DNA from 3 places in the Microbulbifer echini genome. Region 1 is predicted to be linked to each of the others. Evidence: predicted binding sites of a transcription regulator. Region 1 holds the regulator's gene; each other region holds the start of a gene.

Region 1 (5,356 bases):
GAAGCAATCGGTGGTAACGATGAGCGCTATCGTCGTGTAGTTTTTAATGAGATAACCAAATCTGCGATCCAGGAGGCCTTCAAAGACCCTGGGCGCCTGAATATTAACCGGGTACATGCGCAACAAGCTCGCCGTTTTCTCGATCGCATTGTGGGTTACATGGTATCCCCGCTCTTGTGGGAAAAGGTGGCCCGCGGCCTTTCTGCGGGTCGGGTTCAATCGGTGGCGGTGCGGCTCGTAGTCGAGCGCGAGCGTGAAATCCGCGCGTTCATCCCGGAAGAGTACTGGACGCTTTTTGCTGATACCGAGACCAGCAAAGCCAACAAGCTGCGTCTTGAAGTGAAAAAGCAGGCTGGGGAGGCTTTTCGCCCAACCAATGAAGCGGATGCGAGCCGTGCGGTTAAAGCACTGCAGGGCGGCCAGTTTGTCGTCAGCAGCCGGGACGACAAACCGACCAACTCCAAACCGGGGGCTCCGTTTATCACTTCGACACTGCAGCAGGCGGCAAGTAACCGTTTGGGCTTTAGTGTTAAGAAAACCATGACCCTGGCGCAGCGTTTGTATGAGGCTGGTCACATTACCTACATGCGTACCGATTCTACCAACCTGAGCAAAGAGGCCGTTGAGTCTGCACGCGACTATATTGGTGAGAATTTTGGGGGTAAATATCTTCCGGAAACAGCGAACAGCTACAGCAGCAAGGAGGGCGCGCAAGAGGCTCACGAAGCAATTCGCCCTTCCGATGTGCGTATTGCCCCAAATATGCTTTCCGGTGTCGAGCGCGATGCGGAGCGCCTTTACAATTTAATCTGGCAGCAGTTTGTCGCCTGTCAAATGACTCCAGCACAGTTCACTTCGACCTCCATTGTGGTGAGTGCCGGTGAATTTGAATTACGTGCTCGTGGCCGAGTGATTCGCTTCGATGGTTTTCTTAAGGTTGCGCCCGCTTCCGGTAAGAAAGATGAAGATTTGTTGCTGCCTGACGTGAAGGTTGGGGAAAAGCTCTCTCTGCAACAACTGGATTCGAAGCAACACTTTACCAAGCCGCCAGCACGCTTTAGTGAAGCCGCCCTGGTGAAGGAACTCGAGAAGCGTGGTATCGGCCGTCCGTCCACCTATGCCTCGATTATTTCCACGATTCAGGATCGCGGTTATGTGCGCCTTGAGAATCGCCGATTCTATGCTGAAAAAATGGGTGACATCGTCACCGATCGACTCAGCGAAAGTTTCAAAAACCTGATGGATTATGGTTTCACTGCAAGCCTGGAAGAATCCCTGGATGCGGTGGCCGATGGTGATAAGGGCTGGAAGCAGCTCCTCGATGAGTTTTATCAGGACTTCTCTTCGAGACTTGAGAAAGCCCAATCGAGCGAAGCGGGCATGCGCCGCAATGCTCCGACGGATACGGATATCGAGTGCGATAAATGTGGTCGTCACATGCAGATTCGTACTGGCTCTACCGGTGTTTTTCTCGGCTGTTCTGGCTACGCACTACCTCCTAAGGAGCGTTGTACCAACACCATGAACCTGGTTTCTGGTGATGAAGCTGTCGATGCCGATAAGGATGAGGAGGCGGAATCCCGCCTGCTGCGTGAGAAGCGCCGCTGTGGCAAATGCGGTACTGCCATGGATAGCTATCTGCTCGATGAGCAGCGCAAGTTGCACATTTGTGGCAATAATCCAGATTGTAATGGCTACGAAGTGGAGCAGGGCACATTCAAAATCAAGGGTTATGATGGGCCGATTATTGAGTGTGACAAATGCGGTAGCGATATGCAGTTGAAGTCCGGCCGCTTTGGGAAATACTTCGGTTGTACTAATGAAGCCTGCAAAAATACGCGCAAGCTACTGAAAAACGGTCAACCGGCGCCTCCCAAGATGGACCCGGTACCTATGCCTGAGTTGGCCTGTCAAAAGGTTGAGGATCACTATATTCTCCGCGATGGTGCCTCCGGATTGTTCCTGGCCGCCAGCCAGTTCCCCAAAAATCGTGAAACCCGCGCTCCCCTGGTAAAAGAACTACTGCCTCACCAAAGTGAGATTGATCCGAAGTACAGCTTCTTGTTCGCGGCACCTGCGCAAGACGATCAGGGCCGAGATACTGTAATTCGTTTCAGCCGTAAGACCCAAGAGCAATATGTTCAGTCTGAGGAGGAGGGTAAGGCAACCGGTTGGAAGGCCTTTTACCGCGATGGAGCCTGGAAGGTTGAAGCCGGTAGTAAGACTTCTACGGCCAAGCGGAAACCAGCAGCCAAGAAAGTAGTGGCGAAAAAGTAAATGAGTAACCCCTACACTGGACTCGTCACTTCTGCTCTTCGCAAGAGTCAATTGCTCTCCACGAGCCACTATGATTCCCCTCTTCATCGCCTGGCGCTTGAAGAGGGGGCACTGCTGCAGTTATGGAAAGCCTACCGGGCTTTCCTGGCAGAGCTTTCCCAGCAGTTGCAGTTAGGTTTTGAGACGGAATCCCTGCAGGTTATCGACGATAGCCTGCAAAGCCAGGGTAGGGCCAGTAGCGAGGTGAGGGAATTACAGTTACTGCTCTCAGAGCCCGAGAGCTGGTTGAGTGCGATGCTGTGCGCATGGAAACAACTTCTGCAGCTTTCTCTGGCCGAAGAAGTACAAGGACAGGAAAATCTAATCCCCACCCACAATATTGCGGGCCCTAGGCCAGTTACTCTATCCCTTGAAGTGCTTCTTGAATGGCATGCCTCTTTGAGTGAACTGGTACGCAGGCAGCGTACTAACCTTGAAGAGTGCTGAGGTCACACAGCACACTTCCTCTATCTGTTTGCGTCCACTGAAACTTCTAAATTGCCTGTGGTACACTGGGCGCAAACTGATGTGCGGTGAAGGGAAAGCAAATGTCCTCCGAAACTTTTGAGATTATTGAGCTGGCCAATGGCGAGGTGGCATTGCGCCGTGCCGGCCACGAGGAGGACCCTCTGGTGAGCATTCAATTCTCGGCGGAGAGTCTACAGTTTCTGCGAAAGCATAAAGTGGCAGTCGCTCGGGCAATGCTAGAAGCCGGTATTGAAGCTGTGCAAAATCTAGAAGACCTGGAGCCGGGCTACTTCGAGGAGGAGGAATCGATGCCGGTGAATCATACGATTCACTGATCAGAGTATCGGTTAAAACTATTCAACAGCGGCTATAAGCCGCTGTTGTTGTTTTTGGGGGATAGTTTTGGTGTGAGTTCGCAGGCTTTAAGAGGGCACTTAAGGGGTTTGGCGAATAACGCCAACGGCCAGGCCTTCAATGATAAAGTTCTTATCCCGCATATCTACCTGGATGGTCTCAAAATCTTCATTTTCCGGTAGGAGTTGCACCGTTGCCTGATTGCCCTTGCGGCGGAAGCGTTTTACGGTCACCTCCTCGTCAATCCGTGCAACCACAATCTGCCCGTTCCTAACTTGCTCTGTTTTCTGCACGGCAAGGAGGTCGCCATCGAGAATGCCGGCATTGCGCATGCTCATGCCGTGCACTCGTAGTAAGTAGTCAGCCGGCGGGTGAAAAAAGCTGGAGGGTAGATCGCAATAATCTTCGATGTGCTCTGTCGCAAGGATGGGGTGACCTGCGGCGACACGTCCGATAATCGGCAGCCCCGACTGGTGATCTGGAATCCGAATACCCCGCGAAGCGCCGGCAACCATTTCAATGGCTCCTTTCCGCGCCAGTGCTTTAAGGTGTTCCTCAGCCGCATTTGGTGAACGGAAGCCCAGTTCTTGGGCAATCTCCGCGCGAGTAGGGGGATAACCCGTATCATCCAGGTAGGCTTTAATCAGCTCTAATACTTGAGTCTGTCGTGCGGTGAGATTGGTCATAGAATTACCTAGCGTTTCTGTATTTTTATACAGGTGCTGGGATTATATACAGATTTGGGGCTCGCGCAATCCTATCACCGGTTCCTGTATGAGCTGCTACAGTGTTTATGAAAACAAGGAATGAAAGAAAAAGTTGAAAGAGCTGACAGCGAGGGAAAGTGATAATGCTGGATGCCAAGGTGGCCGAAGCTTGGAGAGTTCTTCGTATACAGTCTGAATTAGTGGATGGCATTGAGCGTTTAATCGCATTTAGAGGGGCGGTAACGGTATTTGGCAGTGCGCGTTTCTCCGAGCAAAGCCAGGAATATCAACAAGGGGTTAAGCTGGGGAAACTGCTAGCTGCGGAGGGGATACCCGTAATTACTGGTGGCGGGCCAGGCCTGATGGAGGCGTGTAACCGAGGTGCTTTCGATCAACCTGGTGCTTCAATTGGTTTGAATATTGAACTGCCTTTTGAGCAGGTGGCCAATCCCTATCAAGATGTTAATTTACATTTTCGATATTTCTTTGTGCGCAAGTTTTTATTTGTGAAGCAGGCGCTGGGCTTTGTGGGGTTGCCAGGGGGCTTCGGTACACTGGATGAATTATTTGAGGCGCTCACATTAGTACAGACTAGAAAGGTGCAGCACTTTCCAATTGTTTTAGTTGGAAAACGGTATTGGAGTGGTCTGTATGACTGGCTTGTAGATACGGTGCTAGAGCGAAATTGTATTGATGAGAGAGACCTGCACTTGTTCCAGGTGGTCGACACAGTGGAAGAGGCCGCCGATTTAATTTTGCAGCACATGCGTGGTCCAGGCTAAGCCGTTGGCCTGGGTTTTCAAGGCGCTCAGAGTCTAACTCCGCACAGGAAAACACAGCTTATCGGTGTAGTGATATACATCCCTATTCGGCGGATCAAACAGTGAGTCGGGCGGTTCATCGTTTTGATTAATGACTTCTGGCGATCTCTCGCTATGACTTAACGCGTCGTTCCCTGCGCTCCCCCAAAGAAAGCCTCAGCGCCATTCGTACTAGTTTGCCTATGTTGGGAAAGCGGTGTGCTCAGGCTGGTGGCGTTAAGCGTTCAGGTTATTCCCTCTATTTTCAACATCTCAACCGATTGCTTCCAAGGTAAAGGGAGTCTGTTTGGTGTGATATGCCGCCAGACTGGCGGCGGAATATGCTACTCTGGCCAGAGTTAAACAGCTGTTTTAAATGGTGGTTTGATACCTATGAGCCAGACCGATACTGTTAGCCGCATCTTGGACGCGGCAGAGGTTCTGTTCGCTGAACGAGGTTTTACCGAGACATCCCTGAGAACAATCACAAGTACAGCCGGTGTCAATTTGGCGGCAGTAAACTACCATTTTGGCTCCAAAAAGGAGCTGATACAGGCGGTTTTTGAACGCTTCCTGACCCCCTTTACCGGCGCATTGGAGGCGGAGCTTGACCGGCGTATTGCCTCAGGTCAGCCCCTAAGGGTCGAGGGCTTGCTGGAGAGCCTATACCGAGTGGGTCTGGGCGGCCTGCGTGCGCGAGGCCTCGACCCC
Region 2 (5,356 bases), on a different contig from region 1:
TCCTCGCCTGTGCCGGCGCTGGACGCTTTAGTCTGGATCATTGGATTCGCAAAAAATAGTAGCGAACTGGGGTGTGGCGGACCACGATGGGTTGATCGGCACTCAACACACCAGTCAATACCGTATATTTCTATTAGCTTCAGGGGGCAACCTGACCGAGGACTTAGGCCAATAGCCCGGTAAAAGCACACCTATACTGGCTGGTGCCGCGCAACCGATAACAGGAGGATCACTATGAAACTCTTCTACTCACCCGGTGCCTGTTCCCTATCCCCTCATATCGTCGCCCTCGAGGCGGGTATTGATCTGGAACTATCCAGGGTCGACCTCAAGACCCATACCCTAGAAAACGGTGATGACTTCAGCCGGATCAATCCGAAGGGGTATGTGCCGACCCTACAACTGGAAGGTGGTGAGCTGCTCACGGAAGGCGTCGCGATTGTTCAGTTTCTCGCCGAACAAAAACCCAATGCGAATCTGGCACCGCCGCTGGGAACACTGGACCACTATCGGTTATTGGAGTGGCTGAATTTCCTCAGCAGCGAAGTCCATAAGTTGTTTGTGCCACTGTTCTGGAATGGCTCGGAGGAGGAAAAGAACAAGGCCCGGGAGAAAATATTGCGGCGGATGGATTACATTGATCAGCGCCTGCAGCGAGATTACCTGTTGGGGGACTCTCTGTCGGTGGCAGATGCTTATCTCTACACCATTATTCGTTGGTTGCAGGCCAAGCATTTCGATATGTCGCGTTGGCCCAAATTACAGGCGTTCCAGGAGCGTATGGAGGCGCGGCCCGCGGTGCAGCAGGCTCTGCGCAATGAAAATGGCGGTGATGCTTGACCCCGCACCTACGCATTAGCGAGGGGTGAAACGCCGGGTGACCGGTATATCTGATTCTATCGGTTTGCGCGCCTGAGCGATCACCAGTGTTGAAAACAGAGCCGCTATTGCACAGGCGAACATGGAGCCGGCGATGGGAATCAGAGTGCCCGTATGCAGGCTGCTCACCAGTCCGCCGAGTACTCCTCCAGTAATAAAAATAGTGGCGCCGTAGAGGGCGTTGGCGCTGCCACTGATTTTGGGGAAAAACTCCAAGTAGCAGGCCGCGGCATTGGGCCCAGTAATACCGATACAGCTCATTACCAACACCAGTGGCACCATCCACAGGGTTAGCTCCCTGATGCCCGTCATAGTACCCAGTAACAGCAGTCCACATCCGAGCATTTGCAGGGTAACGCCCGCAAGCAAAATGTTGCGCGGTTGAAATAGATTAAGCAGGCGGATATTGACCTGCACCATGCAGATCAAACCCAAAATGCAGGTGCCAAAAAATAAGGGAAAACGGTTGGCGCTGACGTTGAAGTAGTCCATAAACACGAAGGGTGCCGTGGTGATATAGATAAACATCGAGCCACTGACACAGGCCTGGGCGCCGAGGAACCCGAGGGCGCGGCGGTTGCGCAAAACCTGGCCGTAAGTGGAAACGAGAGTACCGAGAGGCATCAACTGGCGCCGTGCGCGAGTGAAGCGCGAGACGGTTTCCGGTAACAGTAAGCGCACCAGTACCAGCATGGCGATGGCGTACAACAGCAGGAAAACAAAAATACTCTGCCAGCCTCCCACTGCCAGCAGCAGCGAGCCGATTACCGGCGCAATCAGTGGAGCGATCAACATAATAGTGCTGATCATGGAAATAATTTTGGCGGCCTCACGGCCGCTGTGCAGGTCGCGCACGATGGCCGCGCAAATCACCGTGGCAAAGCCACCACCTACCGCCTGCAGGAAGCGCAGAATAATCAGGTGATCCACATGGTCGCTAAAGAGTATTAGTAGTGAGCTGACAATATAAATACACAGCCCAATTGTACCCACCAAGCGCCTTCCCCAGCGATCGGAGAGCGGCCCCCCGAAAAGTTGGCCCAGGGCAAAGCCCAATAAAAAACTGGACACCGAATACTGCACCCGCTCCACCTCAGTATCCAGTGCTGCGGCCATAGCGGGAATTGCCGGCAGGTAGCTGTCGATGGAGAAAGGCGTCAGAGAGACAAGGGCGGCAAGCCAAACCACCAGCCAGCGCGGTGCTTTCTGCTCAGCGGATAAAGCCGTGGTTGTCATGGAGTAGCTCTGGTGCGGCCTAGAGGAATTTAGCGGCTGTGGCTGTGTGCTGCCGGGTACTGGCCATGGTAGAGGTGCTGCGGCACATTATCCAGTACCGCAATCCCAGAAGCTTTTTTAATGCTTGTCTTCCCGCAATGTATACAGGCCCTGTTTCAGTTTTAGCAGGTGTTCCTGGAGTTCCGGCCCCTTGCGTTGAGCCACGCCGATAGCGAGTACATCGATCACTACCAGGTGGGCGATGCGGGAGGACAACGGGGTGTATATCTCGATATCCTCCTCCACATCGACTTCCAATGGGATACTGGCCTGCTGCGCCACCGGCGAACCGCTGGGGGCGAGGCCGACCACCAGGGCGCCCTGCTCTTTCGCCATACCCATGGAGCGCAACAAAGCCTTGGTGCGCCCGCTCTGGGAGATCGCCACCACCACATCGCCGGGCTCCATGGACATGGCTGACATATTCTGGATGTGATGGTCGGAGTGGGCCGCCGTGGCCAGTTGCAGGCGGAAGAATTTGTGTTGGGCATCGGCGGCAACGGCACCGGAGGCTCCGAAGCCGAAAAACTCCACGCGTTTGGAGGCCGCCATAGCGGTCACCACAGCTTCCAGGGCGCGGTCGTCGATACGGTCGCGCACCTTGAGCAGTGTATCGACGGTGGAGTCGAATACCTTGCGCTTGTACTCGGCGATGGTGTCGGTTTCGGTCACCGCGATCTGGCCAAAACTAGGGCTCGAGGCCAGCTGCTGCGCCAGATTCAACTTGAACTCCTGGAAGCCCGAGCAGCCAACGGCGCGGCAGAAACGCACCACTGTGGGTTCACTCACCTGGGCTTCAGTGGCCAGGTCGACAATTCTCATATGAATGATTTCGTCGGGATTGGCGAGAATATATTCCGCCACCTTGCGCTCAGATTTGCGCATGGATGACAGTTGTTCGCTGATTCTTTGCGTGACTTCCGCCGGTTTCACAGGACTTCCTTCTCTATGCCAGATGGCGCAGTTTAGCCGCTGCACACTCTGCTGGCGAGCGGCTTGGCGTTGTCAGATTGGGCAAAATCCTGTTTATTTACACAGGTCCTACGCTGCAGCTCTGGTACAATCTTCGCCCATGGACGTATCTCAGATTCTAGACCCCCTCAACGACGCCCAGCGCGAAGCGGTAGCCGCCGCGCCCGGCAATCAATTGGTTCTGGCCGGTGCCGGCTCGGGCAAGACCCGTGTACTGGTGCATCGCATCGCCTGGCTGATGCAGGTGGAGGGCGCCTCGCCCTACTCCATTATGGCAGTGACCTTTACCAACAAAGCGGCCCGCGAGATGCGCGCGCGTATCGAGGAGTTGCTGGGGGTGAACACCTTCGGCATGTGGGTGGGCACCTTCCACGGCCTCGCCCATCGCCTGCTCAAGGCCCACTGGCAAGAAGCCAAGTTGCCGCAGAACTTCCAGATTCTGGATTCCGACGATCAGCTGCGTTTGATCAAGCGCGTTCAGGCAGATCTGGGACTGGATGACAAAAAATGGTCGCCGCGGGAAACCCAGTGGTGGATCGGAGCGCAGAAAGACGAAGGACTGCGCCCCCAATATATCAATGCCGGCGCCGACCCCTGGCTACAGACCATGGTACGTATTTACTTCGCCTATGAAGAGGCCTGCCAGCGTGGCGGGCTGGTGGATTTTGGCGAGTTGCTGTTGCGCGCCCACGAGCTCTGGCTGAATAACGACAGTATTCTCGCCCACTATCGCCGGCGATTCCCCTTTATCCTGGTGGATGAATTCCAGGATACCAACACCATCCAATACGCCTGGTTGCGTCTGCTCGCCGGTGAGCAGTGCCATATCACCGCAGTGGGTGACGACGACCAGTCCATTTACGGCTGGCGCGGCGCCAAGATTGAGAATATCCAACACTTTTCCGCGGACCTGCGCCAAGTGCAGACGGTTCGCCTGGAGCAAAATTATCGCTCTACTTCCACCATATTGAAGGCTGCCAATGCGGTGATTGCCAATAACAGCGGCCGCCTGGGTAAGGAATTGTGGACTAAGGGGGAAGAGGGTGAGCCCATCGCCGTCTATGCGGCGTATAACGAACAGGATGAATCGCGCTTTATCGTCGAGCGAATCAATGACTGGGTGCGCGATGGCAATCGCCGTGACAGCATTGCTATCCTCTATCGCTCCAATGCCCAATCCCGGGTGCTTGAAGAGGGGCTTTTGCGCGAGCAGGTGCCCTACCGTATCTATGGTGGTCAACGTTTCTACGACCGCCTGGAAATTAAGAATGCCTTGTCTTACTTACGCTTGATTACCAACCGCGATGACGATACGGCGTTTGAGCGGGTGGTCAACACACCTACTCGCGGCATCGGAGCGCGCACGGTAGAAATGGTGCGCGCCTACGCCCGTGAGCAGGGATGCTCCCTGTGGCAGGCGGCCAAGTTGATGTTACAGCAACGGGTACTCGCTGCCCGCGCTGGCAATGCCCTGCAGGCCTTTCTAGATCTTGTGAATCAGTTGGCCGCAAATGCCGAAGACAAAGAGCTGGATGCCATCGCCGAGGACGTGATTGAGACCAGTGGCCTGTTGGAATTCCACGGCAAGGAGAAAGGTGAGAAGGGGCAGACCCGAGTGGAAAACCTCAAGGAACTGGTCAGTGCCTGTCGAGCTTTTACTGGCGTGGGTATGCCGGAGGGCGAGGAAGGTGAAGAGGAAATTCCTCTACTCAATCAGTTCCTCGACAGCGCTGCGCTCGATGCCGGCGAAGGCCAGGCGGATGAGTTTGAAGATGCCGTTCAACTCATGACCCTACACTCGGCGAAGGGCCTCGAGTTCCCTCTGGTGTTTATGGCTGGTGTGGAGGAAAACCTGTTCCCGCACAAGATGTCGGCGCAGGAGCCGGGCCGCATGGAGGAAGAGCGGCGCCTCTGCTACGTGGGCATCACCCGTGCTATGCGCAAGCTATATATTACCTACGCGGAAAACCGCCGCCTGTTTGGCAGTGAAACCTATAACAGCCCGTCTCGTTTTATTGCTGAGATTCCGGTGAATCTGGTGCATGAAGTGCGCCTCAAGACGGAGATTTCCCGACCGCTGTACCAGGCCGATTATGGCAAAGTGGGCAAGTTTTCTGATCCAGCTCCGGATTTTGATGACCTGCCGCCACTGTCTTTAGGTGGCCGTGTGGAGCATGCCAAATTCGGCGAGGGCACCGTGGTGCAGTTTGAGGGCAATGGTCCGCGCGCC
Region 3 (5,356 bases), on a different contig from region 1:
GGTTGCTAAGTGTCCGGAAGGATTAGACCACTACAATCTGGTATTGTTCTTTCAAGGTCAGCTGGTTGGTACGGGTTCCCATGAGGTTCCCGGCTTGTTTGTGTGGAAGCTTACTAGCCTACAGCCAGCTGACTTCTCACGCTATTGCCAAGTGTGTCGGTTATTGTGAGAATCTAGGGTCTGGAATCACATGAGAAATATAGGGACCTCAAAGAAACCACTGAAAAAAGGTGAGACATTGTTGGGTCGAGCAAATGCAGATTTGCAAAGCATCAACAAAAATAGAAAACTTGTGAAATCATTTTTTCAAGAGCCGGCAGTATTCTTTGCTGCTGCCTAGGTAGTAGCTCAAACAGGCCCCATCCAAGTATTAGGCGGTATTAGGCGCTTGCGTGAGCTATGCCAGAGACAGTACGGAGCAGTTAGATGACAAAGATTCTCTTGGTACAAGGAGCAAATCTCAGCTATTTGGGGAAACGTGAGCCACACATCTACGGCACTACTTCGGCTGCCGACCTCGATATGCATCTTCGCTCCCATTCGGAGCATCTCGGATATGACTTGGATATCTTCTACACGAACGTAGAAGGGGAGGCGATCAACCGAATTTATGAAGCGACGCGAGCGGGGACCGATGGGTTGGTAATGAATCCTGCCGGCTTCACCTACGTGGGGTACGCACTGCGGGACTGTGTAAAGGCTGTCGGTTTGCCCTATATCGAAGTGCACATCAGCAACGTCGAAGTGCGCGGTATTCGCAGTGTCCTTTCTAACGTTTCGGTCGGGACGCTTACAGGCTTCGGTCTTAGTGGGTACGAAATGGCCCTAGAGGCGATGCTCAGGCTTCTAGAGCATGAGAGTGATTTTTGAGAGGTCGCTTGTGCCAGTTCAATACAGGGTGCCTCCAGGCGTCGCCTGTAATTGCCGGAGAAGATATAAGTATCAGTATGATACCAACCAACCAACCAACCAACCAACCAACCAACCAACCAACCAACCAACCAACCAACCAACCAACCAACCAACCAACCATACAAACAAAGGCAGGCGGATGCTTTGTACTCCTGTTTGGGCGTTCAGGCTGTAGAAAAATTCTTAAAATGTAGCTTTTTTGTTAAAATGGAGATCTTGATGTCGAGATTATCCATATGCCCAATTTCAAACGTTACGATTACACCGTTCAGTTTTTCCAAAAGGCTTCGGACTTGGATGTTGAACATATTGTTCCACTTTCATGGGCCCATAAGCACGGTGGTGCCAATTGGACCCGTGAGCAGCGTCGCGCCTTCGCCGAAGACCCGGCCAACCTCTGGCTGGTAGATGATGGTCACAATCAAAGCAAAGGCGACAAAGGCCCTGATGAGTGGTTGCCGCCCTATCAGCCCGCTCGTGCATCAGTTTGAAATCGTAGCTGATAGGTATGGGCTGCAGTTCTAGTCGAGATAGTACTCTCAGATTCAACTATATCTAGGAACTAAAGATGTTAAGTTTCTGGGACGACAATTCTAGACTCATCATATGGGAGCACTTCTTGTTCTAGGAATTTAAAGAGCTCTTTTGCTTTATCTTCAAATTCTTTTCCATAGGATAAATTTCCGAGATCTTCACTATCTACCATGCAGAAGTTGCACAAAATTCTTAATGTCTGTATTACATTTTGAAATTGTTCTCTTACCCCCCTGTTTTTGTATGCTAGCCGTGGCAGGGGGAACATCCCCTTGGGGAGAGAAGGTTTTAAGTCCGGATTGTCAAACATTACTCCGCTATTAGAGTGAAACTTGAGTTGAATGGACAGGGATGTGAGGTCCGAAAAGCATCTCTTCACCTCTGTAATACATTTAGCTTCATTTACACTATCTAAGATTTCTTGAAGCTTTTTTAAGCGAAAATAAAGTATGGATTTCTCATCATTCTTTCCTGTAGATTTAATATTTAGGAAAGGTTTTGCATTGGATTCTGATAGGCCGTTCTTTGGAAATAGGTCATTATAAAGTCCGTTTGAGTCTGTAAATGTGATATCAAGTTCTTCTTCAAGCCTATTTATAGTGAAAAAAATTGCTCCCTGTGTTTTAGGTAATTTCCGAGTGAGTTTGTAAAAATACTTTCCTGTAATGTCTTGGCTGTCTGTTTTGATCGGTGGTAAGTAGCTGCAAACGCAGCTAAAGGTAAAGTTAAGGCTAAGAGTGTTATCGGTAATCTATATATTACAAATAAATTATTAATACCGGTGAAAGATGGTTCATAGGTGCGATCTACTATTTGAGGGGTTATTCATATGATAAATAAAATAGATATACTGACCGGAATTAATATGGAGCTTTTGTACCATCCGGAATCCCAAAGTGATTTTTTCTCAATGTCACTTCTTATAGGGGACCACCACTCTTTGAGGTCGGGCCAGAAGGCAATAATGAAAGCAGAGATCAGGATTGTTGAACCAATAGTAAATTGCTCATGAATTTCATCAAAAAAGAAAGCATTACTTTTATAGAGTAAGAATAATAGTATGAGTACCGAGATAATCATGATCCAAAATTTAAGAAATTTCATTATATCTCACCCTCTCTGTATAATTTTTTATTAGTCTTTCTGCTTCCTATCACAACCTGATCCCCTTCATTCTTATCTAGAACGCTGGATATTGATCTATCCAGGTTCAGCAGTCTAGGGGGTCTATTAACATAAAGCTCTAATAAATGATTCATAATATCGTCGATAAATTGCTAAGGGATATCTAGTGCACTTTGGATATTTTAAGAAAAAACAACAGAAGGGCTTCCTTTTAACGCAGGCTCTTCCATAGCTGGTAACTACTCTCGATCACCCGGTGAATATGCTGGCGAAACTCCTGCGGCAATTTTGCATACTATCTGGAAACTAACGGCGGAAAGGGAATCTGCGCAAAGTGGTGCAGGTTCTCGGCCAAAGTAATCCCCACCGCTTCACACCGAGCCGGCAGCAGTTCCGCCGCTATCTTCTGCTTGCCTGTTTCTATTTTCGAAACTTGAGATGGCGCCAGCCCCAGCTGGTTGGCCAACTGTGCGATCGTCATCCCCTCCAATTTCCGTGCGTTGCGTAGGTGTTCGCCCAGTGTCCCGGCCTCAAACATCTAGCCGTATTAGGTACTCCCGTAATAACAAATTTTCGATTTTCGAAATAAAACCGCATTTTGCATTTCTAAATTAGAAATAATCCAGAATATCCGTTCATAAACTGTAAATTTTTAGTAGTGTTCCGGTGTTTGTCGCCAAAAGCCCGGATAATTCACTAGCGGGCCTTGGCGGAGATAAGCCACCGGAGCCAGTGCCTGTGGTGGTTAGGATTTGTAGTTCCTACAAGGAGGTAGACCATGCCCTTGACCGCTCATGTTCATCAACTTCACCACGTCAATAACCTATGTGCTGGCCTGGAATGGGTGGCGAACTGTCCCAATCAGAACGCGCGCACTGCCTTGCTGCAGCTGATTGGTGAGGAGGTGGGGGAAACCCTGCAGGGCGTTATTTTTGCTGTTGAGGCAAAGGCCGCAGGTAGAAGCCTACCGACAGAGAAGGCGGCCTAGCCTAATGTTGGGGCCGCTGCTGAGAGTAGTGCCGGCCTCATAGTCATCCATTGCCCTTGCCGATTGCTGCTCTCTGGCAATAAACTGTATGAATATACAGTATTTAGGGTTTCCAGAATGAAGCTTTCCCCACTCTACGGCCACGGCATTGCCTGTGGCTTTCCCTCTCCTGCCGATGACCATAAGGAGGCGGCACTCAGCCTGGATGAACACCTGATCTCCAAGCCGGCGGCAACCTTTATGGCGCGGGCGAATGGGGATTCCATGATGGGGCTCGGCATCTTCGACAAGGATTTATTGATTGTCGATCGCTCACGAAAAGTGGAGGAGGTGGCAGGCTTTAACATCGTCGCGCGTCGCTGCTATTTTCTAATTGCCACAATATTCTTCAAAATTATCCGGGGTGTTAGTGAAGCCGATCTTCTCTGCCAACTCCCATGGGCGCTCGCACGCTTTCGTTTTGGCACACCAAAGGTAGCCAGCCGAAGCTATACATCCGTGTTCATCCTTGTCGGAGCCTACAGTTGTGGCAGGGCTAGGGGCCCCTGAATTTTCTGAGGAGCATCCGACTAGGGATATCATCAGGGTAAGAGTGGCCAGTCCTAAACTTTTCATCAAAACAATCTCCATGAGATTATGCCTGACGGCTATGCTTGTGGGCGTATTGAAATGTAACGAAACGAAGCTTCTTGCCTTTTATGATAATCCATAGATGAATTAATGCTGTTGGGGTTTCAATTGAATGTGGTCTAACTCACGCTGCTTGGGGGACTGGTATGTGTTACTCCTTTGCGGTTCCTAACAATAAGTTGCTGTCATTGCTTCCGATCAAATTCGGTGTTGACGCTTCGGCATGGAAGCAATTACGCCTAGATCAGAAGTGGGAATCGTCTTCTAGTAAAACTGAAATTCAGCATGTCCTGGGCCTGAAGGGGCAGCCCCGCGCGAGTCAATTCCGTCTCCCTGGGGCTGGAGAGCGCGTTTACCCTCGATATTTTGCACCGGGCGTCGTGAGTGACGGTGAGCGGAATTGGCTGCGTCCACTGCGCTATTCGATTCGGCCTGAACGGTCAGCTGTGGATTTAGCGACCCGCTATAGCCTCTATAATGCTCGCTTGGATAGAGTGCTGGAGGCAAAGACTTGGCGACCTCTGATTGGTTATCGGCATGGTATTTTGCCATTCACGCACTTTTTTGAGTGGGTTGAGCAGAAGGGTAAGAAAACCCAGATACAGTTCATGCCACAGGGGAGGAGCTTGATGTGGGCACCAATCCTATGGGATTACTGGATGTCTCCGGGTAATGAAGTCGGTTATTTTTCATGCGCCCTAATTACGGATGACCCAGCTCCGGAGGTTGAGGCAGCTGGACATGATCGCAGCCCGATTTTCCTTAATGCTGATTATGTGGAAATTTGGCTTGATGCACAATCCAGCAGCGCAGAGGAGTGGCAGAAGTTTCTGAAAGGACATCGTGAGACAGTAGCTTATCGCCACTCTTTAGTTGCATGAGTAATACAAGCTTGTTAATTAAGTATTTCACTTGTTAGTCAACACTTTACATTCGCGCTCTGTATTTATATGCAGTATTTGGGTGTTTTATGAAACCCATTTCCCCCTGCGGTAGAGGGATTTGCAAAATCCTCGGGCTAACTCTAACTGCCCAGTATTCCCTATACGGGATTGGAATGGCTCTCATTGATAGTAGAGAGGGCTGCAAAGGATTGGTACGATACCATTGCACGGTATAGTTTCTAACGTCGATAGGGCTGGGAATAAATTGTCAATCTCTCCACTA

The links. Region 1 encodes LexA, which represses DNA repair genes until DNA is damaged. Its sites were predicted from a motif close to ACTGTNTNTANANACAGT; they were not measured.
Region 2: the regulator LexA is predicted to act here: its motif matches at 3,176-3,193, upstream of uvrD (DNA helicase II).
Region 3: the regulator LexA is predicted to act here: its motif matches at 3,643-3,660, upstream of ACCI51_RS14530 (LexA family protein).

The regions. Positions count from the first base shown of each region.
Region 1 covers NZ_JBGMEL010000019.1:55,610-60,965, forward strand. Annotated here, with positions in the region: gene topA (type I DNA topoisomerase) at 1-2,277, shown strand, start outside; gene ACCI51_RS16520 (DUF6586 family protein) at 2,278-2,763, shown strand; gene ACCI51_RS16525 (hypothetical protein) at 2,865-3,119, shown strand; gene lexA (transcriptional repressor LexA) at 3,219-3,824, opposite strand; gene ACCI51_RS16535 (LOG family protein) at 3,989-4,627, shown strand; gene ACCI51_RS16540 (TetR/AcrR family transcriptional regulator) at 5,039-5,356, shown strand, end outside.
Region 2 covers NZ_JBGMEL010000011.1:161,950-167,305, reverse strand. Annotated here, with positions in the region: gene ACCI51_RS12685 (DoxX family protein) at 1-59, shown strand, start outside; gene gstA (glutathione transferase GstA) at 235-840, shown strand; gene ACCI51_RS12675 (multidrug effflux MFS transporter) at 856-2,115, opposite strand; gene hexR (transcriptional regulator HexR) at 2,233-3,087, opposite strand; gene uvrD (DNA helicase II) at 3,227-5,356, shown strand, end outside.
Region 3 covers NZ_JBGMEL010000014.1:102,694-108,049, reverse strand. Annotated here, with positions in the region: gene ACCI51_RS14565 (type II 3-dehydroquinate dehydratase) at 427-870, shown strand; gene ACCI51_RS14550 (GmrSD restriction endonuclease domain-containing protein) at 1,149-1,403, shown strand; gene ACCI51_RS14545 (hypothetical protein) at 1,484-1,756, opposite strand; gene ACCI51_RS14540 (helix-turn-helix domain-containing protein) at 2,867-3,109, opposite strand; gene ACCI51_RS14535 (hypothetical protein) at 3,350-3,559, shown strand; gene ACCI51_RS14530 (LexA family protein) at 3,677-4,108, shown strand; gene ACCI51_RS14525 (SOS response-associated peptidase family protein) at 4,336-5,070, shown strand.